Regions from separate parts of the Bacillus thuringiensis genome, predicted to be linked through region 3. Evidence: predicted binding sites of a transcription regulator. Region 3 holds the regulator's gene; each other region holds the start of a gene.

Region 1 (11,153 bases), 480 kb from region 3:
ATCGCTTTCGTTCCACCAACTTTTACAATTTCTTTTTCCTGCAATACACGAAGGAGTTTCGCTTGTGTATTTGCAGATAACTCCCCTATTTCATCTAAAAAAATACTACCGTTATTCGCTTCCTCAAAGAACCCACGTTTCCCGCCTCTTTTCGCTCCAGAAAACGCCCCTTCCTCATAACCAAATAATTCACTTTCTAACAACGTCTCCGAAATGGCCGCACAGTTTACACGGACGAACTTATTATATTTTCGATTACTTCCATTATGGATTGCATGTGCAAACAATTCTTTACCAGTCCCAGATTCACCGCGTAACAGTACTGTTGCTGGTGTATTCGCTCCTAGCTTCGCCTGTTCGATAGCTGCCGTTGTTTCATCTGAATTTCCGACAATATCATCAAATGAATATTTTGCTTCTAATGTGCGAATAATTTGCCTTGCTCTATTCAATTCATTTGTTAACTTTTGAATTTCCGACACGTCACGGATAACACCGACGCTTCCCTTCAATATTCCATCCACAATAACTGGTGCTACGTTTACAATTACATCGCGCTTTTTTTGTCCAATCTTCATATGTATTCCGCGCACTGCACGACGCGTTCGAAGTACTTTCATATGCATACTTTCGCCTTCTACAATATCAGTTGTAGCAGGCTTCCCAATAATATCTTCTTCTGTTAAACCCGTTAATTTCGTATATGCCGGGTTAATGACTAAACCTCTTCCTTTTTCATCCACAACCGAAATCGCTTCTTCAGATGAGTTAATAATTGCCTCTAATAGTGTTTGAATTTCTTTTAAGTCTGTAACTTCTTCCGCTAAATCTACAACTTCTGTTATATCTTTAAAAATTGCAAATGCCCCTTGTACCTCTCCGCCCTCTTTTAATATCGGTATACGCGTTGTAATAATTTTCTTTCCATTCTCTAATGTTAGTTCATAATTTACTTCTATTTGTTTCGTACGTATAATGCGAAGTAATTTACTAGTGGGAATGACTTCTAAAATATATTTTCCTATCGCCTCTTCTTTTTTATATCCGATAATACGCTCTGCACTTTTATTAAAAAGACGAACTTGTCCCTCTCGATCAATTACGATCATGCCGTCATGCGTAGAATTTAAAATTAATTCTCCTTGTTGCGTTTGTTCCTCTAACCGCCCAATTAACCCTTCCTTCTCATGCGCTAATCCTGTAACAATTTTTGCAATATCACCTGGTATAAGAAGAGTGTCTTTTTTCTTTTTTTCCAATAAAACTTTATGTACATCATCTTCACCTGTCATATCAAATATTACATCGACATGCATAGAAAGAAATGGAGTTACACTTTCTCCAATTGCAATCCCATATTCCTTAGCAATTTGTAATCCTTTTGCCACCGGATTTATATCAATAATCCCTATAATTTGAAATATATTCGAACTTTGTAACAGATTCAGCAGTGCGCTCCCGCCTTCACCTGCACCAACAATTAATACTTTTTGTTTCATATATTACACTTCCTCTCGAAGTAGCTCTGCAAATTTTTTCACACCTTTATCTTACTCGTTCAGCAACCTCTTGACAAACCACCTTTCCATATAACATCATTAAAATATACGAAATAATCTGAAAAGGAGCGTTATGTATGCAGCGTTACGTTGCTCTACTATTAGCACTCATCCCTATTTCATTAGCTGTGTTTGGTATAAAGTTAATGAGAGATACTGTATTCGGGATTCTATTTCCACCAATCTCTATACTGTGGTTACAATTTTTAATCGGCGCTCTCTGCTTCGGGCTCGGGTTTTATATCTTTGGTGGCTTCGTCGTACACCGAGATCGCAAACGAAATAAAGTACAAGCTCGCTTCAGAAGATAGGAAGGCCCCACTATTTATAAATAAAAAAATGAGACCGTTACACGCGGTCTCATTTTTTTATCGGCAATAACGTTCTTGCCGTTTCAGGGTAATCAGTAATAATCGCCGATATATTCATATCAAAATATTTACGCATAAGCGTTTCTTCATTAATTGTATAAGGGCGAACCTCTACACCACTTTCCATCGTTAGTTCAGCAATAGCATCTTGAAGATAACGATAATTCGGATGTACTGCTGTAGCTCCCATTTTTTTCGCGTATGCCCACGGACTATGCAAACCTTCGCGATATAAAATAGCTGTTTGAATATCAGGAGCCATCATATGGCACCGTTTCATACTGTAGTGATTAAACGAAGAAAATATAACGCGATCCTCTAAACTAAATTTCCGTACAAGCGTTATTACTTCTTCCTCTAAACCTCTGTATGGAATTTTATTATTTTTAAGTTCAATATTAAGTAGCAAACTCGTTCGTTCAAGCCATTCTAATACCTCTTCTAAAAGTGGTATTTTGCAAAAACCTACTTTATCACTAAATTTATAACTTGCATCTAACTTACATAAATCCTCATATACATAATTCCGAACCGCACCTTTTCCATTTGTTGTCCGGTCCACTGTTTCATCATGAATGACGACAACTTTTCCATCTTTCGTTAATTGAACATCAAGTTCAATTCCATCCGCTCTAGAAGACTCAGCCGCTTCAAACGAAATCATTGTATTTTCTGGGTACGTTCCAGCCGCACCACGATGTGCAAATATAAGAGTCATCCTCACTCCCCCAATCTTATGCTATACTATACGAAAAAGGAGGTACTTCTATGAGACCATTACAAATTTCTCCAGATACTGCAGTCCGCTTATCAAAAGCACTAGGTGTTCCACTTGAACAACTCATGCATATGCCGCAGCACATTTTAATTCAAAAGCTAGTTGAATTAGAAAAACAAAATAAAGACGAAGAATAATACAGTCCTGTTTTGCAGGGCTTTTTATTTCCCTCCATTATACCATGGATACTTTCCCTACTAAAATTCTTCAATAGATGTACTTCGGTGCAATTTAGCCGTTCCTTCATCATTTAATAATGAATCATATCTTTTCTTTTTTGTTACAAGTCATAAAGAAAGTAGACTATTTATTTATAAGTCCCCATTGCATCCTTAAAACACGATAATACAAAACTAGAAAGCCTTTATATTATTTTTTATTGAACGTGCGGAGCATCCCCTGATTCGTATAGTTCTTTCGCCTTTTCCTCCCCGAATGTAGTTAAAATATAATGTTGCTCTTCTAACGCATCCATTGCTCTAGTTGCTTTACAAACGCTATCTTCTTGAGCATCCGAGAAATAATTGTGATCTTCTACAATTTTACTAAAATCTTTTTTCACCCATCTATCAGCAATTGCTAATAGCTCATTTTTCTTCGCAAAGCTACTCTTATTTATGATTTCTTTTAATTTTTTAGCATTATTTTGAACCATTGGGATAGAGCCCGATTTTCGTTCTGCCACCACTTTTTGATGAGTCATGTGATGCATCGCTGTAATGACTTCGCTTTCAGTAGAATTTTCAGTAACATACACATCAACAAAGACTCCATCTACCTCTCTACCTACTATCGTTTGGTCTTCTTTTTTGTCTATTTGAGCACTCACCTCTTTATCAGCTGGATTATCGGCAAGTTCTAACATTCCAAATGTAACTGCTACAGCAAGAACTCCCATAGCTGCTACTATTCCTAACCAAGTTAAAATTTTATTTTTCATTCCCCTTCTCCCTATCTATACCTATTTAATTACCTTATAAAAAACTCACTTATATGTAATATTACTAAAAATAGGTTTTATTTTCCATGGTATGAAATAATCTCTTTTTCTCAACAAAATAAAAAGACCAACGAATCATAAAATTCATTGGTCATTGAGTGAAAAGTTTATTGGTTTTAAAATTGATATTAAGTATAGATTTCAAGAATTTGTCGGCTTAGCTAAAGAGTAAACCCTTACTATCTTTACTCTCAGCTAGCTTTATGTTCAAGTCTCAGTTTATCCGCAACCATTGCGATAAACTCAGAGTTCGTAGGTTTTGCTTTTGACATGGATACTGTATAGCCAAATAAGGATGAAATAGAATCAATATTACCACGGCTCCACGCTACTTCAATCGCGTGACGAATTGCGCGCTCCACACGGCTTGCTGTGGTATTATATTTCTTTGCGATATCTGGATACAATACTTTCGTAATCGATCCTAATAATTCGATATCGTTGTATACCATGGAGATTGCTTCTCGTAAATACATATATCCTTTAATATGAGCGGGTACACCAATTTCATGAATGATACTCGTAATACTCGCATCTAAGTTTTTCGGTTTTCCATCTACTGTTGTTGCTGATCGGAATGATGGTAGTGGACGTTTAATCATAGCGTTTGCTTTACCACTCACTTGACGAATATGACTCGTTAAATTCTCCATATCAAATGGTTTTAATATGAAATATGAGGCACCTAAGTCAACTGCTTTTTTCGTCACATCTTCTTGCCCAAATGCTGTCAACATAATTACGCTAGGCTGTCTTAACCTTTCAATATGTCGCATTTTTTCCAATACAGCTAACCCATCTAAATGTGGCATAATAATGTCTAAAACGAGTACATCAGGTTGCTTATCTGTTAATAAGTTTAAACACTCTTGACCATTATAAGCAATACCGATTACTTCCATATCATCTTGAGCGGCTACATAGCTCTCTAACATTGATACTAGTTCTTTATTATCATCCACAAGACATACTTTAATTTTCTCCACAGCTTTTCCTCCCTTACCGAATCGATTCTCCGACATGTGTATCCTTCTAGGCTACATGAATTGTTCGACAATTGTGTGAAAATTCCCTTTTAAAGTTTCTTACTTTCCGATAAAATCACAAAAAAATATGTTTATCGTTCATTTATTCCCTTTCGCAACACATTCCATCATAGAAATACAACGAAACGTTCAACCCTTTTCTTTTATTTTACAACAAAAAACACCTCTTGCGGAGCTTTTACAAAATTTCAACGAATTTTTCAACAGAAAAAACGAGCTAATATGTATTAGCTCGCTTTTTTCTCTTGATCATAAATATTAATTCCAGCTTGATGTAACATCCATTCAATATGAACACCATATCCTGATGTTGGATCATTTACAAATACATGTGTAACAGCACCAATCACTTTTCCATTTTGTACAATTGGACTTCCACTCATTCCTTGTACGATACCGCCCGTTTTCGCTAATAGGCGCTTATCTGTTACTTTTATGACCATACCCTTTGTGGCTGGAAATTTTTGCTGCACTGTACTAACAACTTCAATATCAAACGCTTCTACTTTATCTTGATCAATAACTGTTAATATTTTTGCCGGCCCTTCTTTTACTTGATGAGATAATGCGATAGGCATTGCTTTATCCATTATACCGTTTTTCATATTTGTATTTAATTTTCCAAAAATACCATATGGACTATTAATTGTAATATTGCCAATCACTTCACGATCAGGTGAGAATCTTGCTAATTTCTCCCCTGGATTCCCATGACTACCTCTTTCAATTGATGTAACTGTCGAGCGCATAATTTGTCCATCTTCGACTTGAATCGGCTTTTTTGTATCATTATCAGAAATAACATGACCAAGCGCCCCGTATTTCATAGAATCCGGATGAACAAATGTCATTGTTCCAATTCCAGCTGCCGAATCACGAATATACAAGCCAATTCGATAAGACGACTCACCGTTGTCTTTTTGTGGCGTTAGTTTCGTGCGAATATATTTTCCATCTCTTAACAATACAAGATTAAGCGGTTCACCTGTTTCTCCACTATTATGAATAAACGGTGCTACATCACTCATTCTTTCAATTGTTTTACCATTAATTTCAGTAATCATATCTCCAATTTGTACACCTGCTGTTTCACCAGGAGATATTTTACCTTTTTCAGTTTGAATTAAATGATGGCCTACAACAAGTACACCTTTTGTATTTAATTTCACACCAATTGATTGTCCACCTGGAATCACCTTAAAATCTTTTAACACTTTCACATTTACTTTTTTCACTGGAAAACCAGCAAGCTGAAATACCATATCAGCTTCACCATTTTGATGAGAATTTACCATAAGTCCTTGTTTTTGTTCATTCGAACTCACTGTAAACACATGACGATTTGTGGATGAAGCTTTGAAAACTGGTAATGATGATATTTCTGATTGTTGTCCCTCAAAAACAACAAGTTGTTTCGGTGATGAAATAAACGTTCGAAGCGGTTTAAAACATCCAATAAAAACTAAAGAAACAAGGAGACAAAGACCTATTATTTTTCGAAATTTTTCTAATTTCAACTTGTTCACTCTCCTCGCTCCTACCCCACATTCAGCCTTTTGGCTTCACTTTTTAATCTCTCCTTGCAGTGCTTTATTTATAACCGGAAGAATTAAGAAATCGTCATTTGAGAAAAAAAGCTATCCATTACTGGATAGCCTCTGCTGTCTGTTTAAAATGATGCGCTTGCGTAAGTAATTCTTTCGCATGCTCTGTCGTTAAATCTGTAATTTCCACACCAGAAATCATTCGAGCTATTTCTGTTACTTTATCCTCCATAGTTAAAACAGTAACTGATGTAATTGTCCGATCATTCGCTACTTGTTTTCGAATAAATAAATGCGAATCCGCCATTGAAGCTACTTGAGGTAAGTGCGTAATACAAAGTACTTGCGAGTTTACTGATACTCGATAAATTTTTTCCGCAATAGCCTGTGCAACCCGGCCACTTACACCCGTATCCACTTCATCAAAAATAACAGATGCAACCCCTTGATGCTTAGAAAAAATGCTTTTTAAAGCTAAAATGATACGAGATAACTCTCCGCCAGAAGCAACCTTTGAAAGTGGTTTTAACGGCTCTCCTGGGTTCGTTGAAATATAAAATTCCACATGATCGTAACCATCCGCCGTAAGTCTTACCGGTGCACCTTCCACAAGGGGCTCTTCTGCATTTCCTTCTCTCTTCATAATTCTCACTTCAAATTTCGTTTTTTCCATATATAATTCTTTTAATTCCTGATGAATTGCATTTGTAAGATGTTCTGCAAGCTCATGACGCATATTACTTAACAACGTTGCTTCTTTCAGAATAACACTTTCTAATTCCTTCAACTGTTTCTTCGTCGTTTCAATATGAACGTCTTTATTTTCAATCGTAAAAATTTCCTGTTCAATTTTATCAGCATACGCTAAAATCTCTTCTACAGTATTTCCATATTTTCTCTTCAGCATACGAATTTCATTCAAACGTGTTTCGATTTCATCTAAACGATTTGGATCATATTCCATCATATCGAGCTTTTCTCTCAGTTGATATGCAACCTCTTCTAACAAGTAATAGCTATTTGCAATTGAATCATGATTCTCTTGATACATTTCATCTAAATGTGTAATACTTTCCATTTGTCCCATTGCGCTTCTTACATTATCTAATCCTTGTCCGTCAGCACTTAACGAACGATATGCATCACCTAATGCTTTATAAATCTTTTCAAAATTAGAAATTTGCAATCGTTCCTCAGTTAATTCATTTTCTTCATCCATCTTTAAATCAGCTTTGCGAATTTCTTCATGCTGAAATTGAATTAAATCTAAGCGATGTGCCATTTGTTGTTCATTTTCACTTAACGATTTTAATTGTTTTTTTAATTTTTCATAGTCAGCGTATACATTTTGATATATGTCTAGTTGTTTAACGATTCGATCCCCATCAAAGTGATCAAGCATAAACAGATGTCGTTCTTCATTCATTAAATCTTGCGTTTCATGCTGTCCATGAATATCAACAAGTGTTTTCCCAATTTCTTTTAATATGCTAAGTGTAACAAGCTTCCCATTTACACGACATACACTCTTCCCGTTCGCAGCAATATCACGCTTCAAAATAATCATGCCATCTTCTATTTCTATATCTAACTCTTCTGCCTTTTCAATACATGGATGCTTCTCATCTTCAACATAAAACAGCCCTTCAATCTCAGCCTTTTCTGTTCCATATCGAACAAACTCTGCTGACCCACGGCCACCTACAAGTAAACTAATTGCATCAATAATAATCGATTTTCCGGCCCCTGTTTCACCGCTTAAAACCGTTAAACCTTTTTGAAAAGAAATATTTAATGCTTCAATAATAGCAAAGTTTCTAATCGATAATTCCGATAACAATGCCCCATTCACCTCGTTATAAAATAATCCCTTACTAAAGGATTTTCTCAGTTCTTCATTCAAATAATCATGCTATATATTTGTATGTATATACTCTTCTAACCCGCTTCATTGTACCAAACATTTGTTTTACGGGTCAATCCATCTATTTTCTAACTTTATGCATACAAAATATTATATTACAATTAGAAAAATCATATTTTTAACCAATAAAAATATCTTGTTCACTTCCCACTTTACGATGGAAAGCAAACAAGATTTTTTGTTACAACATATTTAAGAAACGATCAGAGACAACACCTGTATCGTCAGGTGTACGGCAAATAATTAAGCAAGTATCATCACCACAGATGGTTCCGATGATCTCATCCCACTCTAAATGATCAATAAGTGCTCCAAGTGAATGAGCGTTACCAGGCAATGTTTTTAGCACAAGCATATGTCCTGCCGTGTCTAATTTTACAAATGAATCCACTAGATTTCGTTTTAATTTTTGTAACGGGTTAAATCGTTGATCGGCTGGCAAGCTATATTTATAGCGCCCATCATGTAATGGCACCTTCACTAAGTGCAGTTCTTTAATATCGCGCGATACTGTTGCTTGCGTTACATTAAATCCCTCATTACGTAAAATATCAACTAATTCATCTTGTGTTTCAATTTCTTTGTTTGCAATAATTTCCCTGATTTTAATATGGCGCTGACCTTTATTCATACATTTGCACCTCACACTATCTCTTACCATAGTTTAAACATTGGTATACTTCACTTATTTATGTTAACTTATAATTCGTTTCTTGTACACAATTGTTTTTACAATCATTATACAATTACAACAAAAAGAGGAACAACATATGTTATTCCCCTTTCCCTTTTTGTTTTAGAACGTCATGCGCTTCTGTAACAACTTGCTCTATAGAAATCGGAGAATGATTTTCGCCATTCTCACGTTCACCATGCCATTTCAGATGAATTAAAAATTCAATATTACCATCCCCACCCGTAATTGGTGAGAATGTTAAACCTTCCACATCATAGCCCTCTTTTAAAGCAAAATCGACAATCATTTCCACAACAGCTTCATGTACTTTTCTATCACGAACGATACCTTTTTTCCCAACTTGCTCTCTTCCAGCTTCAAACTGCGGTTTAATTAATGCTGCTACATCTCCGTTAGGCATAAGCATTGTTTTTAAAACCGGCAGTATAAGCTTTAATGATATAAATGAAACATCAATACTTGCAAATTGAGGTAAACCACGTTCTAAGTCTGCTGGTGTCACGTAACGGAAGTTTGTTCGTTCCATTACAACAACACGCTCATCTTGACGTAATTTCCACGCTAGTTGATTGTATCCTACATCTAATGCATAAGATAATTTCGCTCCATTTTGAAGTGCGCAATCTGTAAAGCCACCAGTTGATGAACCAATATCTATCATAACTTTATCTTGTAAATCAAGATGAAATGTCTCTAATGCCTTTTCAAGTTTATAACCACCACGACTTACATACGGCATAACTTGCCCCTTCACCGTAATCTCAGTATCTTGCGAGATTTTCTCTCCTGGCTTATCAAGTCTCATTTCATTTGCATATACGAGTCCGGCCATAACGGCGCGCTTTGCTTTCTCACGCGTTTCTATAAGTCCTCGCTCTACTAATAGTACATCTACTCTTTCTTTTTTTACGCTCATTTGTTACGCCCTTTTTTGTTTTGATGGAATCATTGTATGAATACGGTCTACAACAGCATCTGTCGTTAAACCAATTTCTTCTAATAATTTTGTTACACTTCCGTGCTCTATGAAGCGGTCTGGAATACCCATTCGTTCAACTAATGCACTATGGTAACCATTTTCAGATGCAAATTCAACTACTCCTGTTCCAAAACCACCGATTAAACAAGCTTCTTCAATCGTTAAAATCGGTATATTCTTTCCTAGAAGATCATGTAAATATGCTTCATCCATTGGTTTAATAAAGCGAGCATTCACTACTTTCACTGAAACTCCAGCTTTTTCAAGACGCTCAGCGGCTTCCATTGCCATTGGTATTGTCGTACCAAACGTTAAAATAGCTGCTTGTGTACCCTCTTTTAACGTCTCCCACGTACCGATTGGAATCGCCTTTAATTCTTCATCCATAGGAACGCCAAGTCCATTACCGCGCGCATAACGCAGTGCGATTGGTCCATCTTCATATTGCATTGCCGTATAAACTAAATGTTGCCCTTCATTTTCATCTTTCGGCATCATAAGCACCATATTTGGCAAGTGACGTAAGAATGAGATGTCAAATACACCTTGATGCGTTTCACCATCTGCTCCTACTAATCCCGAGCGATCTATTCCGATGAAAACATTTAAGTTTTGGCGGCATATATCATGAACAACTTGGTCATATGCTCTTTGTAAAAATGTCGAATAAATTGCTAAGAATGGCTTCATTCCTTGCGTTGCCATACCTGCTGCCATTGTTGTAGCATGCTGCTCTGCAATACCTACATCAATCATACGATCTGGGAATTCTTTTTGGAATTTCTCAAGTTTTGATCCAACAGGCATTGCAGGTGTAATTGCTACGATACGCTCATCCGCTCTCGCTAGCTTAAGTACTGTTTCACTAACAACAGCACTCCATGCTGGTGCAACTTCTTTCGGCTTAACGAAGTCACCTGATTCAATTTTATAAGGTCCTGTTCCATGCCAAGTTCCAATAACGTCACTCTCAGCCGGTTTATAACCTTTTCCTTTTTTCGTAATAACGTGAACAAGTACTGGACCTTTTGTTTTCTTTGCATATTGCAACGTTTCGAATAACTTTTCATAATCATGCCCATCGACTGGACCTAAATATGTAAAGCCTAACTCTTCGAAAAAGACACCAGATACTAGTAAATATTTAAGACTATCTTTTATTTTCTCTGCTGTCGCAGCCACTTTCCCACCAACTGCTGGGATTTTCTTTAATATATACTCTAATTCATCTTTTACCCAGTGATATTTTCCTGCT
Region 2 (11,153 bases), 1.4 Mb from region 3:
AAATTCTCTTACCTTCATATTTTTCTTTCTTAACACCTCTAAAAACTCCATCTTCTCCCCCTATACAATAAAAACCGAGTGTCATTTCCACTCGGTTTTTATTCACACACTTATTGCGATAATTCTACTTCTTTTATTTTCTCTTTCATTCTTGCTTTATCACGATTTAAAATCTCTTTTAAATACTTACCTGTATACGAGCGCTCTTCTTTCACTACTTGCTCTGGCGTTCCGGAAGCAACAATTTGTCCACCTTTGTCCCCGCCTTCTGGTCCAAGGTCAACAATATAATCCGCTGTTTTTATCACATCTAAATTATGTTCAATTACAAGTACCGTCTCACCGCTCTCAACAAGACGTTGCAGCACTTCTAGAAGACGTGCAATATCATGCGCATGTAAACCAGTCGTTGGCTCATCTAAAATATATAACGTACGACCTGTAGAACGACGGTGTAATTCAGAAGCTAATTTCACACGCTGTGCTTCCCCACCAGATAATGTTGTTGCTGGTTGACCTAATTTCATATAACCAAGCCCAACATCTACAAGCGTTTGAAGTTTACGCTTAATTTTAGGAATATTGGCGAAGAATTCTACTCCATCTTCAATTGTCATCCCTAACACTTCAGAAATATTCTTATCTTTATATTTCACTTCTAACGTTTCACGATTATATCGTTTACCGTGACAAACTTCGCACGGAACATACACATCTGGTAAGAAGTGCATTTCGATTTTAATAATTCCATCACCACGGCACGCTTCACAACGTCCACCTTTTACATTAAAGCTGAAACGTCCTTTTTGATATCCGCGCACTTTCGCTTCATTCGTTTGTGCAAACACATCACGAATATCATCGAATACACCTGTATACGTCGCTGGATTAGAACGTGGTGTACGACCAATTGGCGATTGATCAATATCAATTACTTTATCTAAATTTTCAAGACCTTTAATCTCTTTATGAGTACCTGGCTTCGCTTTCGCTTTATATAACTTTTGCGCCAACGATTTATATAGTACTTCATTAATCATCGTACTTTTACCTGATCCAGATACACCTGTTACCGCTACAAACGTACCGAGTGGGAATGACATTTTTGCATTCTTTAAGTTATTCTCTTTTGCGCCGACAATCTCCACTTTACGTCCGTCACCTTTACGTCTTTCAAGTGGAACTGGAATAAACTCTTTACCGCTTAAATATTTTCCTGTTAACGAATTATCATCTTGCATCACTTCAGCTGGTGTCCCTGCCGATACAACTTGCCCACCGTGAATACCTGCACCTGGTCCGATATCAAGTAAATAATCAGCAGCCATCATCGTATCTTCATCATGCTCAACAACGATTAATGTATTACCTAAATCGCGCATTTCTTGCAATGTACGAATAAGACGATCGTTATCGCGCTGGTGTAAACCAATTGAAGGCTCATCAAGAATATAAAGTACGCCAGTTAGACGAGAACCAATTTGCGTCGCTAAACGAATACGCTGCGCCTCACCACCTGATAACGTACCAGCCGCACGACTTAGCGTTAAATAATCTAAACCAACGTTCACTAAGAATCCAACGCGCTCCTGAATTTCTCTTAAAATTAAATGAGCTATTTTTTGTTGCTTCTCCGTTAGCTCTACATTCGAGAAAAATTCTTGTACTTCTTGAACTGAATACTTCGTTACGTCAGCAATCGTTTTATCACCAACAAAAACAGCTAAGCTTTCAGGCTTTAAACGGCCGCCTTTACACTTCGGACAAGCTTGTTCTGCCATATACTTTTCCATTTGCTCACGAATGTAATCGGAACTCGTTTCACGATAACGACGTTCAATGTTTGGAATAACACCTTCAAATAAAATCTCATTTTCCTTTACTTGACCGAATTCATTTACATAGCGGAAATAAACCTTCTCTTCCCCGCTTCCGTACAACACTTTATCAAATAAATCTTTCGGTATATCTTTCACAGGCATATCCATATCAACGCCGTAGTGATTACATACAGATTGTAAAAGTTGTGGATAGTATTGTGAACTTGTCGGTTCCCAAGGTGCAATCGCATGTTCATTTAATGATAAATCCCAGTTCGGGATAACAAGTTCTAAATCTACCTCTAGCTTTGAACCAAGTCCATCACAAGAAGGACAAGCTCCGAACGGACTGTTGAATGAGAACATACGCGGCTCTAATTCTCCGATTGAAAAACCACAATGCGGACAAGCATGATGTTCACTAAATAGAAGTTCCTCTTCTCCCATTACATCGATTAAAACTCGGCCTCCGCCAAGCTTTAATGCACTTTCAAGTGAATCAGCAAGACGGCTTGCGATTCCTTCTTTTACAACAATACGGTCAATTACAACTTCAATGGAATGCTTCTTATTTTTATCTAACGTAATCTCTTCAGACACATCGAGCATTTCACCATCAACACGTACACGAACATATCCTTGCTTCTTAATATCTTCAAGTACTTTCACATGTGCACCTTTACGACCAGAAACGATAGGAGCTAACACTTGTAATTTCGTACGTTCAGGATATTCAAGAACACGGTCTACCATCTGCTCTACTGTTTGTGATGTAATTTCAATCCCATGATTTGGACAAATTGGCGTACCAATTCGCGCAAATAATAAACGTAAATAATCATAAATCTCCGTTACCGTTCCGACAGTTGAACGTGGATTACGACTCGTCGTTTTTTGATCGATTGAAATCGCTGGTGACAATCCTTCAATCGTATCTACATCCGGCTTATCCATTTGTCCTAAAAACTGGCGCGCATACGCAGATAACGATTCTACGTATCTGCGCTGCCCTTCTGCATAAATCGTATCAAATGCTAATGATGATTTCCCCGAACCAGACAATCCCGTTACAACGACAAGCTGATTTCTCGGAATGGTTACATCAATATTTTTTAAGTTATGTGCTCTAGCACCTTTTACAACGATAAAATCCTTGCTCTTACTCACTCTTTTCACCCTTCCGCTTTTAATTCTAATAGTAAATCTCTTAGTTCAGCTGCACGCTCGAAGTCTAACGCTTTTGCTGCTTCTTTCATCTCTGCTTCCATCTTCGCAATTGTCTTTTCACGCTCTTTTTTCGTCATTTTCTTAGCAGGAGTTGCTTCGTATGTTTCTGTCTCTTCAGCAGTTGTCGTTGCACGGATTACATCACGTACGCCTTTTTGAATCGTTTTCGGCGTAATACCATGCTCTTTATTGTAGGCTTCTTGTATAGTACGACGACGCTGCGTTTCTTCAATTGCAATTCCCATTGATCTTGTTATACGATCTGCGTACATAATAACTCGGCCGTTTTCATTACGCGCGGCACGACCAATTGTTTGAATTAATGAGCGCTCTGAACGTAAGAACCCTTCCTTATCAGCATCTAAAATCGCTACAAGTGATACTTCTGGAATATCTAATCCTTCTCGTAATAAGTTAATACCGACCAGTACATCAAACTTACCAAGGCGAAGATCGCGGATAATTTCAATACGTTCTAACGTTTTAATTTCAGAGTGAAGATAGTTAACTTTAATTCCTACATCTTTTAAGTAGTCCGTTAAATCCTCTGACATTTTCTTCGTTAAAGTCGTAATTAATACACGTTCATTTTTTGCAATACGATCTTGAATCTCTCCTAATAAATCGTCAATTTGCCCTTCAATAGGTCGTATATCGATTGGTGGATCTAAAAGCCCTGTTGGACGAATAATTTGTTCTATTACTTCTGGTGACTGCTCTAACTCGTACGGTCCTGGCGTCGCCGAAACGTAAATAACTTGATTCGTTTTCTCCTCAAACTCATCAAACATGAGCGGTCTATTATCTAAAGCTGACGGCAGACGGAATCCATGATCCACAAGCACTTGCTTACGTGCTTGGTCCCCGTTATACATCGCTCTTACTTGTGGCACTGATACGTGCGACTCATCCATAACAATTAAGAAATCTTCCGGGAAATAGTCCAATAACGTATACGGTGTTGCACCCGCTGGACGAAGTGTTAAATGACGGGAATAGTTTTCAATCCCTGAACAAAAGCCCATCTCGCGCATCATTTCTAAATCATAACGTGTACGCTGCTCTATACGCTGCGCTTCTAACAACTTACCGTTATCATTTAATTCCTTTAAACGCTCTTCTAATTCTTTTTCAATATTTTCAATAGCGACCTTCATTTTCTCTTCACGTGTAACGAAGTGAGATGCTGGGAAGATTGCTACATGATCACGTTCTGCTAATACTTCACCTGTTAACGCATTTACTTCACGAATACGATCGATTTCATCACCGAAAAATTCAATTCGAATACAATGCTCATCAAGTGATGCTGGGAAGATTTCAACTACATCTCCGCGCACACGGAATGTACCACGCTTGAAATCAATATCATTACGTCCATACTGTACATCAACAAGTTCACGAAGCAATTGATTGCGGTCCTTCTCCATACCAACTCGAAGTGATACAACTAACTCGCGGTATTCTTCAGGAGAACCTAAACCATATATACACGAAACACTCGCAACGATAATTACATCGTCCCGTTCAAATAATGCAGACGTTGCTGAGTGACGCAATTTATCAATTTCATCATTAATCTGCGCGTCCTTTTCAATAAACGTATCTGTTTGTGGTACATACGCTTCCGGCTGATAATAATCGTAATAACTAACAAAATACTCAACTGCATTATTCGGGAAAAAGTCTTTCAACTCACTATATAACTGTCCTGCTAACGTTTTATTGTGAGCCATAACAAGTGTTGGCTTTTGCACTTCTTTAATGACATTTGAAATCGTAAATGTCTTACCCGTTCCTGTCGCTCCAAGCAACACTTGCTTTTTCTTTCCACTATTAATTCCCTCTACAAGCTTCTCTATAGCTACCGGCTGATCACCTTGCGGGGAATACGCTGATATAATTTCAAATTGATGTTCCAAGTAAAATCCGACCTCCTCATAAAAATCTGTATTATTATTTTACCACGAATGCCTATAAAAAACCTAAAAAAACGAACAGATATTCGGTAAAGTTTTCGACAATATACACATAGAAAAAGGAAGGAGTAAATACTTCCTTCCTCTACTAACTCTATTTTTTAGGTACATATACTAAGTCATATCCATTGCGCCCAGCTTCATTCGTACAATCTATTAGCCTATAAGTGATTCCTGATTCGCGCTGGTCTTTAACAATACTTTTACAACTATCTTTATGTAACCCTTTATCCTTCCCAGCAAATTTGTCTTTTCTATTATCTGACACATAAAATATATCGTTCCCACTATACTCTAACGTTTGAAAAATCGGGTCCCCTTCAAGGGTATACTGTACAATTCTTATTTTATCAACTTCCCTTTGCTCGACATTCAAAACGAACTTTTCAAATTTATCTAGATTGGAAATCCTGGTTCCCTTTACAATGACATCGTTCTTCTTATCAATTGTAGTGTTAGATGGTGAACATGCTACTAAAGTAAAAAGAAATAGACATATAAAACTGATTCTTTTTCCTATTGTCATCCTCTCCTATAAAAATTATTTGTATACCCAAAAGCTACTTTCAACTATGAAAGTAGCTTTTCTTTTCCTTTCTCCTTCTTCGGAAAAAACACATATGAAAATGAAATCGCTGTATCAACTAAAAATATAATCGCCCACACTTGGCTCACGCGACTTGCAGCTTTATTTAAAACGATTCCCGATTCTAACCAATTACCCCATTGTTCAAATGGAATAAATCCATACGCGAAGAAAAAGAATATGTGCACACCAACGAATAAAACAAGATGTAATACCCAATTTTTTATTTCCTGCTTTGCATAGGCCATACCTGTTAATTCTATCTGTTTTTCAATAATAGGCGCTGGTTCATTACGCCATTTCGCAACTAGCTTTTGCGCAAATATATCAAGCTTCTTCAAATCCTTTTTCCCATAGAAAACTGCATACAATAAAATAATTACAGTAATAATTTGAAAATTAGAGAACTTTCCTGTTTGATAATAGTCCACTGCCCCTAATGTTAAAATAAACACTTCATTTACGAGGAGTACAATCCCCATAATAAAGCTCGCCTTCTTCAAACGAAATCCGTAACGGAGTAAAAAGAAACCGATAGCCGATAACCAAAATATAATCTCTGCCCCAATTAAAAAATACCAACGATATTCTGCGAGTATGCTCATTTATCCTTCTCCCTTTCATCATAAATACGAAAAGCTTCATCCATATATAATAAAAACTCTTCTTCAATTGGATACATGCTCATTTTCTGTGAATCTTCCTTTGATTTTCTAACTTCCCATAACTTATCTAAAAACGCTTCGTCACCATTAGCCATTTCTAAACACTTTTGCATTAATCTCTTCATTGCCCTTTGTACCTCATCACTAGCGGCTTCTTTACCCTCTTTCATAAAAATACGTAATTGCTTTAATAAATCTACCCATTCTAAAACATTCGGATCTTCCTCACTCATATTCGGCAAATTATGAAGCAACTTTTGTTCTTCCTTTGAAAATACTTCATTTTGAAATATTTCACGTATACGAGGAGACTGTTTTGAAAGCTGAATAAGTTCAAACATAACTTTCCAATCAAGTTCTCCCTCTACATCTACCGAATAAACAACCGCTTGTAAAACACGCTCCATTCGATTGAACTTCTTTTGCTCTTCTTGTACAAATCGAAGTTGGTTTTCAAGTGATTTTTTCAAATCCAGCTCACCTTTTACTAACATATTCGCAACTTCTTTTAATGAAAATCCCATTTCTTTTAAAAATAAAATTTGTTGCAAACGAATAACGTCAGCTTCACTATATAACCGATGCCCACCCTCTGTTTTTCCGCTCGGCTTTAATAAATCTATTTGATCATAATAACGTAGTGTACGTACTGTAACCCCTGTTTCCCTCGTCAATTCTTGTATTGAAATCACTACCATCACCTCTTCCCCCTCATTATAAAAGATGACGTTACGTCACTTTCAAGCATTTTGTAAAAAAAATACAAAAAGCTGTTTATACAAAGTGTATAAACAGCTTTTATGGAAATAACCCCTTTTGTATGGCGCGCCCACAAAATAAAATAAGTGCTCCAACAACAACACTCGTTGCCGTTTTATGATAATGGGCTAATAATAATAAATAATACGATAAACCTACAGTACCAATCATAATACAAATACTCGGCACTGGATTACGAGAAAAATTTTGCATTCCCCAAAGAAGCGCAAATATAGCTGTAGCGACACATAACACCGGTAATCCCATCCCAGTTCCCCTTTTTCTATCTATTATCCCTTGTTGCTAATACGCTCGTTGATGCGATACTTATTAATAAACCAAAAATAGCAATATATAATAGCTCAGTTACATGTACTGCTTGCCTATCTAAATACTTATTTACACAAAGATACATAATAAACAAGAAAACGAAGCTTGTAATACAAATCGTAAAATATGACTTCATCTTGTTCACAACTCGCTCATCAATCGATGGTACTCCCTCTTCTTTCAAACGCTTCTGCTCTTTATATTCCGAAATTCCATATAAAATGACTAGCGCTACATTCGATATAAAAATAGTTCCTTACGAAATACTTAAAATCATTAAACTCGTATTTAAAAGAATTCCTGCTACAAGCAAACTCCCTACGAATCTCATGACCTCTCTCTTACTCATACATGATCAACCTCTTTTCGATTTCTATATTTCCACTTCGGCCAATAGTTCACAAGAAAATACACCCACTGCCCTAGTACAAATAAAACAAACGGCATACCAGCATTTCCATCAACAATTAAATTATATAAACTCCATATCGCTAAACTAATCGTAAAAAATAGCCCTACATATTTAAACGCTTTATCTGACTGAAATCTCTCAAACTCATCCTGCATTTTTTATTCCCCCTATCGCTATGCTCGTTTTCCTACCATAACTCCTATAATGAGACTACCTGCAAATAAGGAACTACATATTATAAATATCTCTTGCACTGGTATAACAGCCCTGCCTATTGCTTTACTCGCAACAATATAAACAATAAGCAACAGAAATGCGAATACAAATGAGACGTTTACATGCTTTTTTATATTTTCATTTACTCGCTCATCTATATCGGGAAGTTCTTCTTTTTTGTACTTACGTTTTTTGTAATACACATACACTATCAAAAATACAATTGCTAAAACGTTACTCACTACGAGCGGTAAAATTGGTATAGCCGGATTCATAATATGAACTATAATGTCTCCTAAAAACAATCCAAAAGTCGCACCTATAAATAACTTTTTAGTATCGTTCATTTTTCCTCCCCTTACTCTAGCGTAAACATTTCCTCCACCTTCACTCCAAAATATTTGGCGATTTTTAAGGATAACTCTAGACTCGGGTTATAATGATGGTTTTCAATCGCCACGATTGTCTGCCGCGTCACCTGCATCGCCTTTGCCATTTCAACTTGTGTTATATGATTTTGCTTTCTTAACTCTTTTATTTTATTTTTCACACCCATAGGATCCACCTTCAAAAGTAAAGATATCTTTACAAATTTTAGAAAAACATTTCACTGCATATCTTCTCTAACAAAGTACAAGAGTAATTCAATTTATATCAGCGATTTTTTAAATATATCAGCGCAACTCCATTTATATCGGCGATTTCCCAAATATATCGACTTACCGACAAATATCAACATCAGTAGCACCATAAGCATAAGAAAGAAGCTGCCCCAAAATATCTTTTGGAACAGCTTCTTCGTCCTACTTACATAAATCCTAATCCCCATACAAGAACGTATCCAAGAACCGATAAGCAAACCGAGCCAATCAGTCCTGCCACGAATGCTTTACTTCCTAATTTACGGAACGTTTTAAACTCTACATTTAAACCGAGCCCCGCCATCGCCATTGCGATTAGCATATAAGCAATGACAACAATGTATCCCGCAACAACTTCTGGAATAATCCCAAGCGAATGCACTGCACTCATTGCTAAAAACCCGAAGATGAACCATGGAATTGGAAGGTCGCGCCATGATCTTTTTTCCTCGCTACCTTCACTCTTACCAAACCATAATCCGATTAAAATCGCTACTGGTACAAGCATTGCAACGCGCGTTAATTTCACGATAACTGCGATATCTACAGCCGTGCTTCCTCCTGGCGCCGCAGCCGCAATTACGTGAGCAATTTCATGCAGTGTCGCCCCTGAGAACACTCCATATCCGTATGGAGATAAACCAAGCACTGGATATAATAACGTATAAATAAGCGTAAATATTGTACCTAAAATTGCGATGATCGCTGCTCCAACTGCTGTTTCGTCATCTTTTGCTTTCACTTGCGGTGCAATTGCCACGACCGCGGCCGCGCCGCAAATTGCCGTACCGCATGCTGTTAAAATCCCAAGTTTCTTTTCTACTTTAAATACTTTCGTTAGTCCGTATACAACAAAAATAGTAAATGTAATAACAACCGCCGCGATGACCAATACTTTCGGTCCCGCCTTCGCAATATCAACAAGATTTAATCGCATTCCAAGTAAGATGATCCCAAAGCGCAGTAACTTCTTACTCGCAAAGTTCGTTCCTGCAATCGCATCATGAGGAACTCCAATTGCAGCGCGCCAAACCATCCCAATTAGAATAGCAATTACTAATTGTCCCATAATATTTAAAAATGGAAGCTCTGCTAAATATTTCGCGGCAATTGCGATTAATAATGTAATCCCAATTCCTTGCGAAAATCCAAAGCCCTTCTTCTTTTGTATAACAAGTGTTTGTTCCACCTTGTACCACCCCAATAATCGTATTGGAACATGCATGTTCTTTCTACTTACATTATAAGAGAGTTTCTATAATAAGTTTAATACCAATACCAAATCTCTATCATCAGAAATACTTATGATAAGATGATAGAAAAAGAAAGGAGCCCATTATATGAACGTAGATATTTTAAAAATTTTTGTTACTGTCGTTGAACAGAAACACTTCTCACGTGCAGCAGAATTATTAAACCTTTCACAGCCCGGAGTAAGTATGCATATACGCAACTTAGAAAACGAATTTGGCACTACACTTATTCAACGCTCTCCGAAGCACGTCCAAGTTACGGAAGCTGGAAACATATTATATATACATGCAAAGCAAATGCTCTCTCTTTACGAAGAAGCCAAACAAGAAATTAACGAACTACATAACGTTGTAACAGGAACTCTTCGCATCGGTGCTAGTTTCACAATTGGCGAATACTTACTTCCAAAAATACTGGCTAACTATGCGAATGAAAATCCACACGTCGAAGTTCATACTTTCATCTCAAATACAGAAGACGTTTTGCAAAGCCTTCGCTCTAATCAAATTGATATCGGCCTAGTAGAAGGGCAAGTCATATACGCTGATGTTGACGTTGAAACGTTTATGCAAGATGAAATGAAGCTTGTCGTTCCGCCAAATCATCCATTGCTCCGCACAAATGAAATAAATGAAAGCACACTCCAAGATCAAGTATGGGTATTAAGGGAAAGTGGTTCTGGTACACGCGCTTATAGCGATCGTTTTATTCATCAACACCATTTGAAAATGAAACGATTCTTTACATTTAGTAGTATCCAAAGCGTAAAGGAAGCAGTTAGTGCCGGGCTTGGCATCGCTATCCTTTCTGATTGGACTGTACGAAAAGAGCTACTGGCAAAAGAGCTATTCCACGTCGAAGTTCCAAATGAACAACTCATCCGCCCGTTCTCCATCGTGCGCGGCAAATATTTCATCCCGTCTAAAGCTATTCAGGTGTTTTTAAATCATGTAGACTCTTTTGCGAAAAAACAGCATTGACCTTCACATTAGTGTGAAGGTTTACAATACATTTAAAGGGAGTGAAACGCATTGCGAATTGGAGAATTATCAAAAGAAACCGGGGTTAGCGAAAGATCACTAAGACATTATGAAGAAAAAGGATTACTCCCTTCTAAGCGCCTTGCAAATGGCTATCGTGATTTCGACGAAAGTGCCGTTGAAAAAGTAGAGCTTATCCAAATGTACTTACAGCTCGGCCTAAATTTAGACGAGACAGCAAGGATGCTACGCTGCCTCGAAATCGAGCCGCACCTGTACGACAA
Region 3 (11,153 bases):
GATACCTAACACATCTCCTTCAAGACCTACGTAACGGTGCCATCCGAATGTAGCACCCATTTCGATTGCGAAACGTTTTGTTACTGCTTTTGGTAATACAGATTCTTTGTACTCTGCAGTTTGAGCTTCAAAGCGATCCATAGATGGCATGCTGACAACAGATGCGTCAACGCCGTCTACTGCTAATGCTTTTTGAGCTTCAACAGCTAGGCTTACTTCAGATCCAGTTGCAAGTAAGATTACATCAGCCGTTTCTTTCTTGCTTGCAGAAACTACATATGCACCTTTTGCTACTTTTTCATACGTATCATCTTTTGCACCTTCTAATGTTGGAAGGTCTTGACGAGTTAATACTAAAGCAGTTGGTTTGTTTGTAGATTCTAAAGCTAGTCTCCAAGCTGCAACAGATTCGTTACCATCAGCTGGACGGATAACAGAAACGTTTGGCATTGCACGAAGCGCTGCTAATTGCTCGATTGGTTCATGTGTTGGACCATCTTCACCAACAGCGATACTGTCATGTGTGAATACATACGTTACTGGCAATTGCATTAATGCTGCAAGGCGAATTGCTGGACGTAAGTAATCAGAGAATACGAAGAACGTACCACCGTAAGTTTTTAAACCGCCATGTAGTGCAATACCGTTCATTGCTGCACCCATTGCGAACTCACGTACACCGTACCAAATGTTTTTACCGCTGTAATCGTCTCTTGTAAAGTCTTTTTCGTTATTCATGTATGTTTTGTTAGAACCAGCAAGGTCAGCAGATCCACCGAAGAATGATGGTACAGACTCTGCAATTGCATTAATTACAGTACCAGAAGAATTACGAGTTGCTGCTTTTGATCCTAATTCATAAGTTGGTAAGTTTTGCTCCCAACCTTCTGGAAGTTGACCGTTCATTGCTGCTTGGAATTCGTTTGCTAATTCTGGGTATGCTTGTGCATATTCACCTAGCATAGTGTTCCACTCTGCTTGCGTAGTTTCACCAACATCTTGTACTGTTTTACGGAAGTTGTCGTATACCTCTTCTGCTACGTGGAAGTCTTGCTCAGCAGTCCAAGCATATGCTTCTTTCGTTAATTTTGTTTCTTCTACGCCAAGTGGAGAACCATGTGAAGCTGATTTTCCTGATTTGTTTGGAGAACCGAAACCAATTGTCGTTCTTACTTCAATTAGCGTTGGGCGTTTTTCGTCAGCTTTCGCTTCTTCAATTGCTTTCGCGATTGCTTCAATATCGTTTCCATCCTCAACACGGATTACTTGCCATCCGTATGCTTTGTAACGATCTTCTACACTTTCAGAGAATGAACGATTTAAATCGCCATCTAATGAAATATCGTTTGAATCATAAAGCACAACAAGGCGACCTAATTGTAAATGAGCAGCTAATGAAGATGCTTCAGCAGAAACGCCTTCCATTAAATCTCCATCACCACAAATAGCGTATGTATAATGATCTACTACATTATACGCATCACGGTTATATTTAGCAGCTAAATGTCTTTCAGCCATTGCCATACCTACAGCAGTTGCAATACCTTGTCCAAGTGGACCAGTCGTTGCATCTACACCAGCTGTATGACCGTACTCAGGATGTCCTGGAGTTTTGCTTCCCCATTGACGGAAGTTCTTTAAGTCATCCATTGTTACATCATAACCAGATAGGTGAAGTAGGCTGTATAATAACATTGAACCATGACCTGCAGATAATACGAAACGATCACGGTTAAACCACGTTGGGTTATTTGGATTGTGTTTCATAAATTGAGTCCATAATGTATAAGCCATTGGTGCTGCACCCATTGGCATTCCTGGGTGACCAGAGTTTGCTTTTTCAATCGCATCGATGGATAATGTGCGAATCGTGTTGATAGAAAGTTGTTCGATTGAATGTGACATGCTATTCTTCCCTTCGCTTATATTAGTAAACGTTTTATACATTTATATGATAGCTTCCCACGCAAGATTATACAACATGTATCGACAAATATGTTGATATTTTTTTGGTTTTTTATAAAAAAATCAATGTTTCCGGGAATGTATGGGCATTCAATATGACATACTTTTTCATTATTTTTATTTTAAAAAGAAAGAGAATTATCTGTATATTTATACAAACTTCTTTTCTATACTTACTTTTTTCAATATGTTTTTAAAAACACAAAAAAGCATCTAACTTCGATGCTTTTCAAATAAGTTAAACAATCCGTTTCCGAATCGAACTTGAAATCAAATCAATTATAATTACCATTAAAATGATACCTAATAAAATAATCCCAACACGAGACCAATTCCGTGAACTCAGCGCAAAAATTAACGGTGTACCAATCCCTCCTGCTCCAATAACCCCTAAAATCGCAGCGGATCGTACATTAATTTCAAATCTGTATAACGTATACGATAGAAAATCCGGTAACACTTGTGGTAACACTGCATACCAAAGTATTTGAAAACGATTTGCTCCTGTTGCTAGTAACGCTTCCGTCGGTCCTTTATCTATGTTTTCAATTCCTTCTGAATATAGTTTCCCTAACATTCCAATAGAATGTAATCCTAAGGCTAATACTCCTGCAAAAGAGCCTGGACCAACAGCTTTTATAAATAAAAGAGCCATAACTAATTCAGGAAACGTACGAACAAAACTAAGTACAAATTTCCCAGATCCTGAAGTTAATTTTCCACTACTCATATTCGTTGCCGCCCAAAAGGCAAACGGAACAGATAAAAATGCAGAAATAAATGTACCTAATATCGCAATTGCCAACGTATCAATTAATCCATGTAATAAATCTTCACCATCTGGCAAAGATACATACGACCAGTCTGGATTCAATATCCCTGTCATAATTGCTTTCGTGATTTCACCTGCTGTGTCCTTTATCCCTTCTAATGGCACTCCTGAAAAGGCCCATACATATACAACTGTAAGTGCTATTAAAATAATCCAGCGATATATACTCGGTTTCTTCGGTTTTGGAACAATCATCGTCGTTCTATTCATTATAGTTTCTCCCGCAACAACGTACTAATGTAGTCAATTAACAAAACAACAATAAGGGTATAAATAATTATAGAAGCAGTTTGTTGATATTGTAAAAATCCAAGTGTACGATCATAATATAGTCCAATACCACCTGCTCCTACTAAACCTAGGACAGCCGCTGCACGTACATTCACCTCAAATGTATATAGTACATAGGAAACAAAGTGCGCTTTTACTTGTGGAATGACTCCATAAACAATCCATTGCACCTTATTAGCCCCTACAGCTGTCATCGCTTCTAGTGGGCCAGGGTCAATTGATTCAATTGATTCATACAACAATTTCGCTACGAGTCCAATTGAGAAAAAAGTAAGAGCCAAAATACCTGGAAGTGGCCCAATTCCAAAAATTGCTACGAAAATAGCCGCCAATAATAAATCTGGTATCGTTCGTATAAAATTTAAAATCATTCGAGCTGGACTGTATAAAAATGTGTTAGTAAACACATTACTTGCTGCAAACAATGCAAGTGGAATGGCTAAAATCGCTCCTAAAGTCGTCCCAATAATCGCCATACGTATTGTATCTAACATCGCTGTTGTAATAACTTGAAAATAACTCCAATCAGGTGGCACCATTTCTTTCAATAGATCTACCATATTTGGAAAACCGTCTACCAGTTTTGAAAATGATGCATCTACTTGTACACTACTACTCCACAGCATTAAAATAACTAAAATAAACGTTAATATATGTTTCAATTTACTCGGCGGCTTCGGTATTTCATTTGAATATATCGTCACGTCATTCATTTTACTGCCACCTCTAATAATTCGCTTTTCTGAGAAACGTCCCCATAAATTTCAGCAAATTTTTCATCCGTTGCTTCTTCTACTAAACCGTCAAAAACAATTTCTCCTGCATGTAATCCGATAATACGTGTCGCATATTGTCTAGCCAAATCAATAGAATGTAAATTTACAATTGTCGTGATTCCAAAATCTTCATTAATTTTTTTCAAATCATCTAGCACTTGCTTTGTCGTAAGTGGATCTAACGATGCAACAGGCTCATCTGCCAATATGATTTTTGCTTCTTGCGCCAATGCTCTAGCTATCGATACACGTTGCTGTTGTCCTCCTGATAATTCATCAGCACGTGCATATGCTTTTTCTAAAATATTCACTCTTTTTAATGCTTGAAATGCGAGCTCCACATCTTCTTTCGGAAACAAACCTAACGTTGTACGTAATGTGGAATGATAGCCAACACGACCAGCTAATACATTTTTTAATACTGTTGATCGCTTTACAAGGTTAAAACTTTGGAAGATCATACCGATATCTCGGCGCATACGCCTTAATCCTTTTCCTTTTGCAGCAGTAATAGACTCACCTTCAATAAAGATTTCTCCTTCTGTAATCTCATGAAGACGATTTACGGATCTGAGAAGTGTAGATTTTCCAGCTCCGGATAACCCGACCATTACAATAAACTCACCTTTTTGAATCTTTAAATTTATATTATTCAATCCCTTTGTGCCATTCGGATACATTTTGGAAACATTTCGAAACTCTATCACACATCTTACCTACTTTCAATGTATTATCAATAACTAAAAAACGGCAAACTAACTGAAATCTCACACCTTCCAGCTAGCCGCCAGTTCACTATGTATTATTGCGTCTTCACTGTCTTTCCATATTCACGAACAATATCAAATTTACTATCATCAGATTTAATATATCCTTCATGGGAATATACTTCTTTAATGATTTTACGGCCTTCCTCATTTTTTCCAATTTCAATGAAAGCATCTTGTAATTTCTTACTCCACTCTGCATCTAAATCAGAGCGTACAGAAATTGTATCGTTCGGAATTTTCTCAGTAAATTTCACTATTTTCGTTTGATCAAATATATTTGGATAATCTTTTTTTACAATATTACGAGCATCTTGGAATACAACAGCTGCATCTACATCACCATTTAAAAGAGCAATAAGCGACTGATCATGACCTTTTAATGTAACAGGTTTCACATCCTTTAGCGGATCAATTCCCTCTTTTAATAGAACAGCTGCAGGCCATACATACCCTGCTGATGATGTTACATCTTGATAACCAATTTTTTTACCTTTTAAATCTTTTACACTATTTATATTAGAGTCTTTTTTAACAACAAATTCAGATTTATAATAGTCTACTAAATCTTTTGTAGGAGCTCCTGTTTCATCCTCTACTCCAAAACGTTGCGCTTGTAAAATTACATTTGCAGCCTTCTTTTCATGTGCTAATACGTACGCTGTTGGTGGTAAAAACCCTACATCAACTTGTTTAGATGCCATCGCTTCTACAATTGTATTGTAGTTAGTTGAAATACTAACTTTTACCGGAATATTTAATTTATCGCTTAATAGCTTTTCCAATGGTTTTGCCTTTGCCTCTAACGTATCCGCATTTTGAGAAGGAACAAATTGAACATTTAAGGTCTTTGGTACATAACCTTTTTTCGTATCTTCATTTTTACTTGCACTTGACTCTTTCGTCCCGCAGCCACTTAATAATCCCGCTGCTAGTACAACTGTTGTACTCATTGCAAAAACTTTTTTCAACATATTAATGCCTCCATTTTTCTTGTTATATAAATACCTTCCGTAAACATGAAGAAATATATCACATATTTTGATACACAATTGGTTATTTACAGAATCTTTACACATTCTATACATTCACATCAAATTTCACTTCACATATTTGATATGATTAATTGGAAGATAACAATAGAAAAGGTGAGTCATATTGGAACATAATCAAACTGTAACTTTAAACATCTTATTAACAAGCGATATACATGGCACTGTTTATCCCATTCACTACCAAGATAACTCCCCAGCAGAACTTGGTTTAGCTAAAATTTCTACTCTTATAAAAAAAGAACGTTCCCAAAATATAAACGTTCTTTTAATTGATAATGGCGACTTTATTCAAGGAACACCATTTACTTATCATTATGTTACATACGAAAAAAACAAAAAAAACCCAATGTCCTTATTAGCGAATCACTTACAGTATGACGCTGCAATTATCGGCAATCATGAATTTAATTACGGAATGGATATATTAAATAATGCTGTGACTACTGCGAACTTCCCGTACCTATCAGCAAATATTTTAGATAAAAACATAAAAAAACCCTATTTCGGAAAACCTTATATAATCAAACAGATTGAATCCAATATAAAAATTGCTATTTTAGGGGTAACAACACATTACATCCCAAATTGGGAACAGGCCCATCACATTAAAGATTTACTATTTGAAGATGCATTAAAGACTACAAAAAAATGGGTTTCTTATATTCACGAACATGAGAAACCAGATTTATTAGTCGTAGCCTATCACGGTGGATTCGAAAGAGATTTACAAACTGGGGAACCGACTGAAGTGTTAACAGGTGAAAACCAAGGATATGCAATGTGCCATGAAATTGAAGGTATAGACCTTTTACTAACAGGTCATCAACACCGAGAAATTTCTCACACAATGGCTAACGGTATAACAATTTTACAGACCGGATGCAATGGACACTCAGTTGGAAAAGTAAAAGTAACATTCGAAAAAACAAAACATAAATGGGTGAAAAAAGAGAGCTCTTCTGAATTATTATCTGTACAAGGAGTTGAAGCGGACCAAAATGTAATTTCATTGGTAGCCGATTACGAAGAGAAAACACAAAAGTGGCTTGATCAACCTATTGGAATCATTCAGGGAGACATGCAAATTTCAGATGCTATGCAAACTCGTTTGCATGATCATCCTTTTATCGAATTTATAAATAAAATACAGATGGATATAGCTAATGTATCAATTTCTTGTACAAGTTTGTTCCATAATACATCTCCAGGTTTTCCGGAACATGTAACAATGCGTGACATCGTTTCTAATTATATTTATCCAAACACATTAAAAGTAATTAGAATAACTGGAGCAGATATAAAAGATGCTCTTGAACTCTCTGCTTCTTATTTCACATTAAAAACAGATGGGTCCATCATCGTAAGTCCTACCTACATAGAACCAAAGCCACAACATTATAATTACGATATGTGGGAAGGGATTTCATACGTATTAAACATTTCAAAACCAATTGGTGAAAGAGTAGAATCTTTACAGCATAACAGTGTTCCTCTTAATATGAATGAAGAATATGACGTTGTAATGAATAATTATCGTGCAAGTGGCGGTGGAAATTTCTTTATGTTTCAAAACAAACCGGTAGTAAAAGATATACCAACAGATATGTCTGAACTTATCGCTAATTATATATTGGAACATAAAACGATAGAAGCAACAGTTAATAACAACTGGAAAGTTATTAAATAACGATTTTTACAAATAAAAAAAGATGGGCTTCGCCCATCTTTTAATTTAATTTTGCATTATCTTGCTTTTTTAAAGCTTTTAATTTCGTCGGTGTAACATCTGTACCTTCTTCGTTAACAACTTTAATTCCTTTAAGTTCGTTTAACATATTTTGACGAAATCCTTTTAAATATTGTTCACGTAGCGATTGACGCTCACGTTGCTCTTCTTCAGTTAAACCTTCAGCTTTTGCTTTTTTCGCTAAGAAGTTAATGCGTTCAACGAGTTCGTGATTAATCATCTCGAATCCCCCTTCTAATCAAAACTGATTATTATCATACAATAGTTACTCTTCTTTATCAAGCAATTGCTTCGTATACTCTACATATCTACGATGTACAGTCGCCTTTGAAACATTATGACCAAATCCACGTAGTGTTGCTGCAATTTCTTCAAACGTGAGTTCACTTTTTCGCAAACGTACAATTTCCTCAATTGGCACTTCTTTTTTCTCTCTTCCTACACTTAAATGCCGATTTTTTAAATTTTTTTCTGGACGATAGCCTTTTTCTACTGCACGTTGCATACCTCGTTTAATTTTCAAATTATGAATCTTTCTTTGATATTCTTCAACAATACCAATAATATCTAATACCATCGAATCAGAATCCGACAATTGTAATTCACCATTATGTGTATGCGTATATACTTTTATACCTTCTTTATGTAAACAATGCATTAATGCGATTTTCGCATTTCCTCTACCAAGTCGCGTTTCATCTTGTATAAGTAACACATCAATTTGTTCGTCTCGAATTGTATCCAACACCTCTAATATACCGTCACGCTCAATTGTATATCCACTAGCCTGCTCTTCAATCACCTTAGAAACATTCATTTGATAGCGCTCAGCTAAATGCAATAATTCATCTTTTTGACGTAATAATGATGTTTCTTGTGCTTCTTTCGTTGTACTCACACGTGCATAAATAATTGCATTCATTTTGAACCCCTCTTTCTCCCTATTATTTCCCTATAGTGTAACATAAATCAGCCATTTGTTCGAACTTATGTTTGTAGAATGTTTTTTCACATGTTATACTTATTAATAAGAAAAATGAAAGAAAACGAGGTGTTAGAAAACATGGAAAAGTTAACGAAACGCCAGCAAGACATTCTCGACTTTATTAAGCTAAAAGTACAAGAAAAAGGATATCCACCTTCCGTACGTGAAATCGGTCAAGCAGTCGGCCTCGCTTCTAGTTCTACAGTGCACGGACATTTATCACGATTAGAAGAAAAAGGATACATTCGACGCGATCCAACGAAACCACGAGCGATTGAAATTTTAGGCGTAGACCGAATCGATACAGAAACACAATCTGTTATTCAAGTTCCAATTGTCGGAAAAGTTACTGCTGGTTTACCAATTACAGCTGTCGAAAGCGTAGAGGAACATTTCCCACTTCCAGCTAGTATTGTTGCTGGAGCAGACCAAGTGTTCATGTTACGTATTTCTGGAGATAGTATGATTGAAGCTGGTATTTTCGATGGAGATTTAGTTGTTGTTCGCCAACAACAGTCTGCATATAATGGTGAAATTGTAGTCGCTTTAACAGAAGATAACGAAGCAACTGTTAAACGTTTCTATAAAGAAAAAGACCATTTCCGTCTACAACCAGAAAACTCTTCATTAGAACCTATCATTTTAAAACAAGTGTCAGTTATCGGGAAAGTAATTGGCGTATATCGTGATTTACATTAAAAATAACAAAAGAAGATAATTACCTTATTTATATACGGTAATTATCTTCTTTTTTGTATTTTGATAGATTTCCATACATTCTATTTCTTATTAGCGAGTTTCAATCGTCACATCTCCAGCAGCCGTTTTACCGCTAATCTTTTTACTACCATTTCCAATTGTTACGTTATTATTTTCTTCATTAAAAATTGTTACATCTCCGGCAGCACTTTGCCCAGTAATTACCGCATCTTGTGGTTTTTCCGATAAAGTAATATCTATATCTCCCGCAGTTGAACTTGCTTCTAGATTATACTTAGAATCATGATCTTGAATATTTATTTCCCCACTTGTTGTTTTTGCGGTCACTTTCCCTAATACCTTCTTAAAGTTCACCTCACCAGCTTTTGTCGATCCCTCCACATTCTTAGCCGTTACTTGTTTCAACTCTACTTCTCCAGCAAGTGTTCTAACACTTACGCTATCACTTTTCACATCACTCATTTCGATTTGTCCGGCAGATGAATTTACTTTTACATCTTGGTAGGAGCGTTCGGGCACAAGGAGAGTCAATTTAGACGTTTGAAACCTAAAATCGTAAAAAGAAAAATCAAATGAAGCACCTTTTTCTCTTTCCCCAATAATTTTTAATGTGTCACCATCTTCTGCGATACGAATCTCTTGTTTACGTACATCTCCTGATTGCTTGATATAAAAAGAAGAGTCAGGAGATTTTCGGACAATAATATCCCCGGCATCTAACTTAACTTCTATATTTTTTAATGTTTCGTTTTTAATTATATTTTCTTTATCGCCTTTTTCAGCAGTTTGTACTGCTTTTTCATATGTTTGGGAAATTCCTATTACTCCAATAATGATACAAGCGATAGCGATTAAAAATAGTTTTTTCATCATTTACTCTCCTTTTATCATTTTGAAGTTCCATATTACATATCGTACACACAATCTCTTAAACCACTTTGTACTATAAAAAGCGATAATACATAATAATAAACCTACTCCAACAAACGTTATACTAACGAAAAGATCCAACCATATAAAAGTACCCATAAATACTTTTCCAATCACGAAAAATGGTGTTACTACACTAGCAATACCACCAATCCAAAAAGAAAATATAAAAGCAATAATTGCGACTAACGGGCCTAACACAATAATAAAATTAAACAAACTAAGTCCAATCGCTGCCATAACAGCTCTTGTCACATTTGAAGTCGATGGATTTTTTTTCATTTCATCGAAGCGATACATCGCAAGTAATTCTTTTGCGATTACTTTCGGAGAACCAAGGCCCTGTATTATTTCTGATTCAGTTTTCCCCTCTTCTATCCCAAATTGAAAGTGCTCTTCATAATCCGATAAAATATCTTGCCTCTCCTCCTCTGGTAACTTTCTAAGATAACTTGATAATTCTTTAAGAAACCCTTCTTTACTCATCCCATTCCACCCCTTCAATAATTTCTTGTACCCCTTTCGCAAAATCACGCCATTCTGTTACTAACAAATGAAATTGCGTTTCCCCTTGCTCTGTTAATTGATAATATTTACGAGGTGGCCCTTCCGTAGATTCCTTTAAATACGTTTGAAAATACCCTTCTTTCGTCAAACGGCGTAATAAAGGGTATACTGACCCTTCCGATATTAAAAATTTATTAGAAATTTGCTGAACAAGTTCATAACCGTAACTATCTTTACGTTTTACAAGTGCTAATACACAAAGTTCAAGCACACCTTTTTTAAACTGAACGTTCAAGTGCCATCCTCCTTTCCTATCTTAGTACTGTTCAATACACGGTACCTGTTTTATCCATAATATACCACTTAGTATTATTTATTGCAAGGTACTAAGCTATATTTATTCCCTAAATTTAGAAAATGAACTAACGAACCCCTGAATAAGACTGCGTTATAACTAAGCATCATTCAAGGTTTCATTTCATTTACATTAGACTTCATTCACTCTTTCCTCTTGAAGAATCCACCACAACCTTATTCACTATAGCTAATGAGAAAAAAACCCAATACTTATCGGTATT

What was found. Region 3 encodes LexA, which represses DNA repair genes until DNA is damaged. Its sites were predicted from a motif close to CGAACATATGTTCG; they were not measured.
Positions count from the first base shown of each region.
Region 1: the regulator LexA is predicted to act here: its motif matches at 8,256-8,269, upstream of recN (DNA repair protein RecN).
Region 2: the regulator LexA is predicted to act here: its motif matches at 5,042-5,055, upstream of uvrB (excinuclease ABC subunit B).

Region 1 is NZ_CP012099.1:4,023,566-4,034,718, forward strand. Features, by position in the region: gene AC241_RS20645 (sigma-54 interaction domain-containing protein) at 1-1,499, opposite strand, end outside; gene AC241_RS20650 (DUF2627 domain-containing protein) at 1,637-1,870, shown strand; gene AC241_RS20655 (glycerophosphodiester phosphodiesterase) at 1,920-2,648, opposite strand; gene AC241_RS20660 (YycC family protein) at 2,699-2,845, shown strand; gene AC241_RS20665 (PRK06770 family protein) at 3,085-3,648, opposite strand; gene spo0A (sporulation transcription factor Spo0A) at 3,900-4,694, opposite strand; gene spoIVB (SpoIVB peptidase) at 4,982-6,280, opposite strand; gene recN (DNA repair protein RecN) at 6,399-8,138, opposite strand; gene argR (arginine repressor ArgR) at 8,404-8,853, opposite strand; gene AC241_RS20695 (TlyA family RNA methyltransferase) at 8,996-9,835, opposite strand; gene dxs (1-deoxy-D-xylulose-5-phosphate synthase) at 9,839-11,153, opposite strand, start outside.
Region 2 is NZ_CP012099.1:4,937,327-4,948,479, forward strand. Features, by position in the region: gene AC241_RS25600 (DUF4275 family protein) at 1-51, opposite strand, end outside; gene uvrA (excinuclease ABC subunit UvrA) at 111-2,987, opposite strand; gene uvrB (excinuclease ABC subunit B) at 2,993-4,969, opposite strand; gene AC241_RS25615 (DUF4362 domain-containing protein) at 5,121-5,552, opposite strand; gene AC241_RS25620 (hypothetical protein) at 5,597-6,217, opposite strand; gene AC241_RS25625 (MerR family transcriptional regulator) at 6,214-6,975, opposite strand; gene AC241_RS25630 (hypothetical protein) at 7,076-7,303, opposite strand; gene AC241_RS25635 (ATPase) at 7,320-7,616, opposite strand; gene AC241_RS25640 (hypothetical protein) at 7,712-7,933, opposite strand; gene AC241_RS25645 (hypothetical protein) at 7,952-8,341, opposite strand; gene AC241_RS25650 (helix-turn-helix transcriptional regulator) at 8,353-8,550, opposite strand; gene AC241_RS25655 (YeiH family protein) at 8,802-9,824, opposite strand; gene AC241_RS25660 (LysR family transcriptional regulator) at 9,976-10,869, shown strand; gene AC241_RS25665 (MerR family transcriptional regulator) at 10,921-11,153, shown strand, end outside.
Region 3 is NZ_CP012099.1:3,542,638-3,553,790, forward strand. Features, by position in the region: gene tkt (transketolase) at 1-1,905, opposite strand, end outside; gene phnE (phosphonate ABC transporter, permease protein PhnE) at 2,204-3,007, opposite strand; gene phnE (phosphonate ABC transporter, permease protein PhnE) at 3,007-3,801, opposite strand; gene phnC (phosphonate ABC transporter ATP-binding protein) at 3,798-4,571, opposite strand; gene AC241_RS18180 (phosphate/phosphite/phosphonate ABC transporter substrate-binding protein) at 4,667-5,605, opposite strand; gene AC241_RS18185 (bifunctional metallophosphatase/5'-nucleotidase) at 5,790-7,373, shown strand; gene AC241_RS18190 (DUF896 domain-containing protein) at 7,414-7,653, opposite strand; gene AC241_RS18195 (YneB family resolvase-like protein) at 7,699-8,355, opposite strand; gene lexA (transcriptional repressor LexA) at 8,497-9,117, shown strand; gene AC241_RS18205 (DUF4097 family beta strand repeat-containing protein) at 9,208-10,011, opposite strand; gene AC241_RS18210 (DUF1700 domain-containing protein) at 10,012-10,554, opposite strand; gene AC241_RS18215 (PadR family transcriptional regulator) at 10,547-10,870, opposite strand.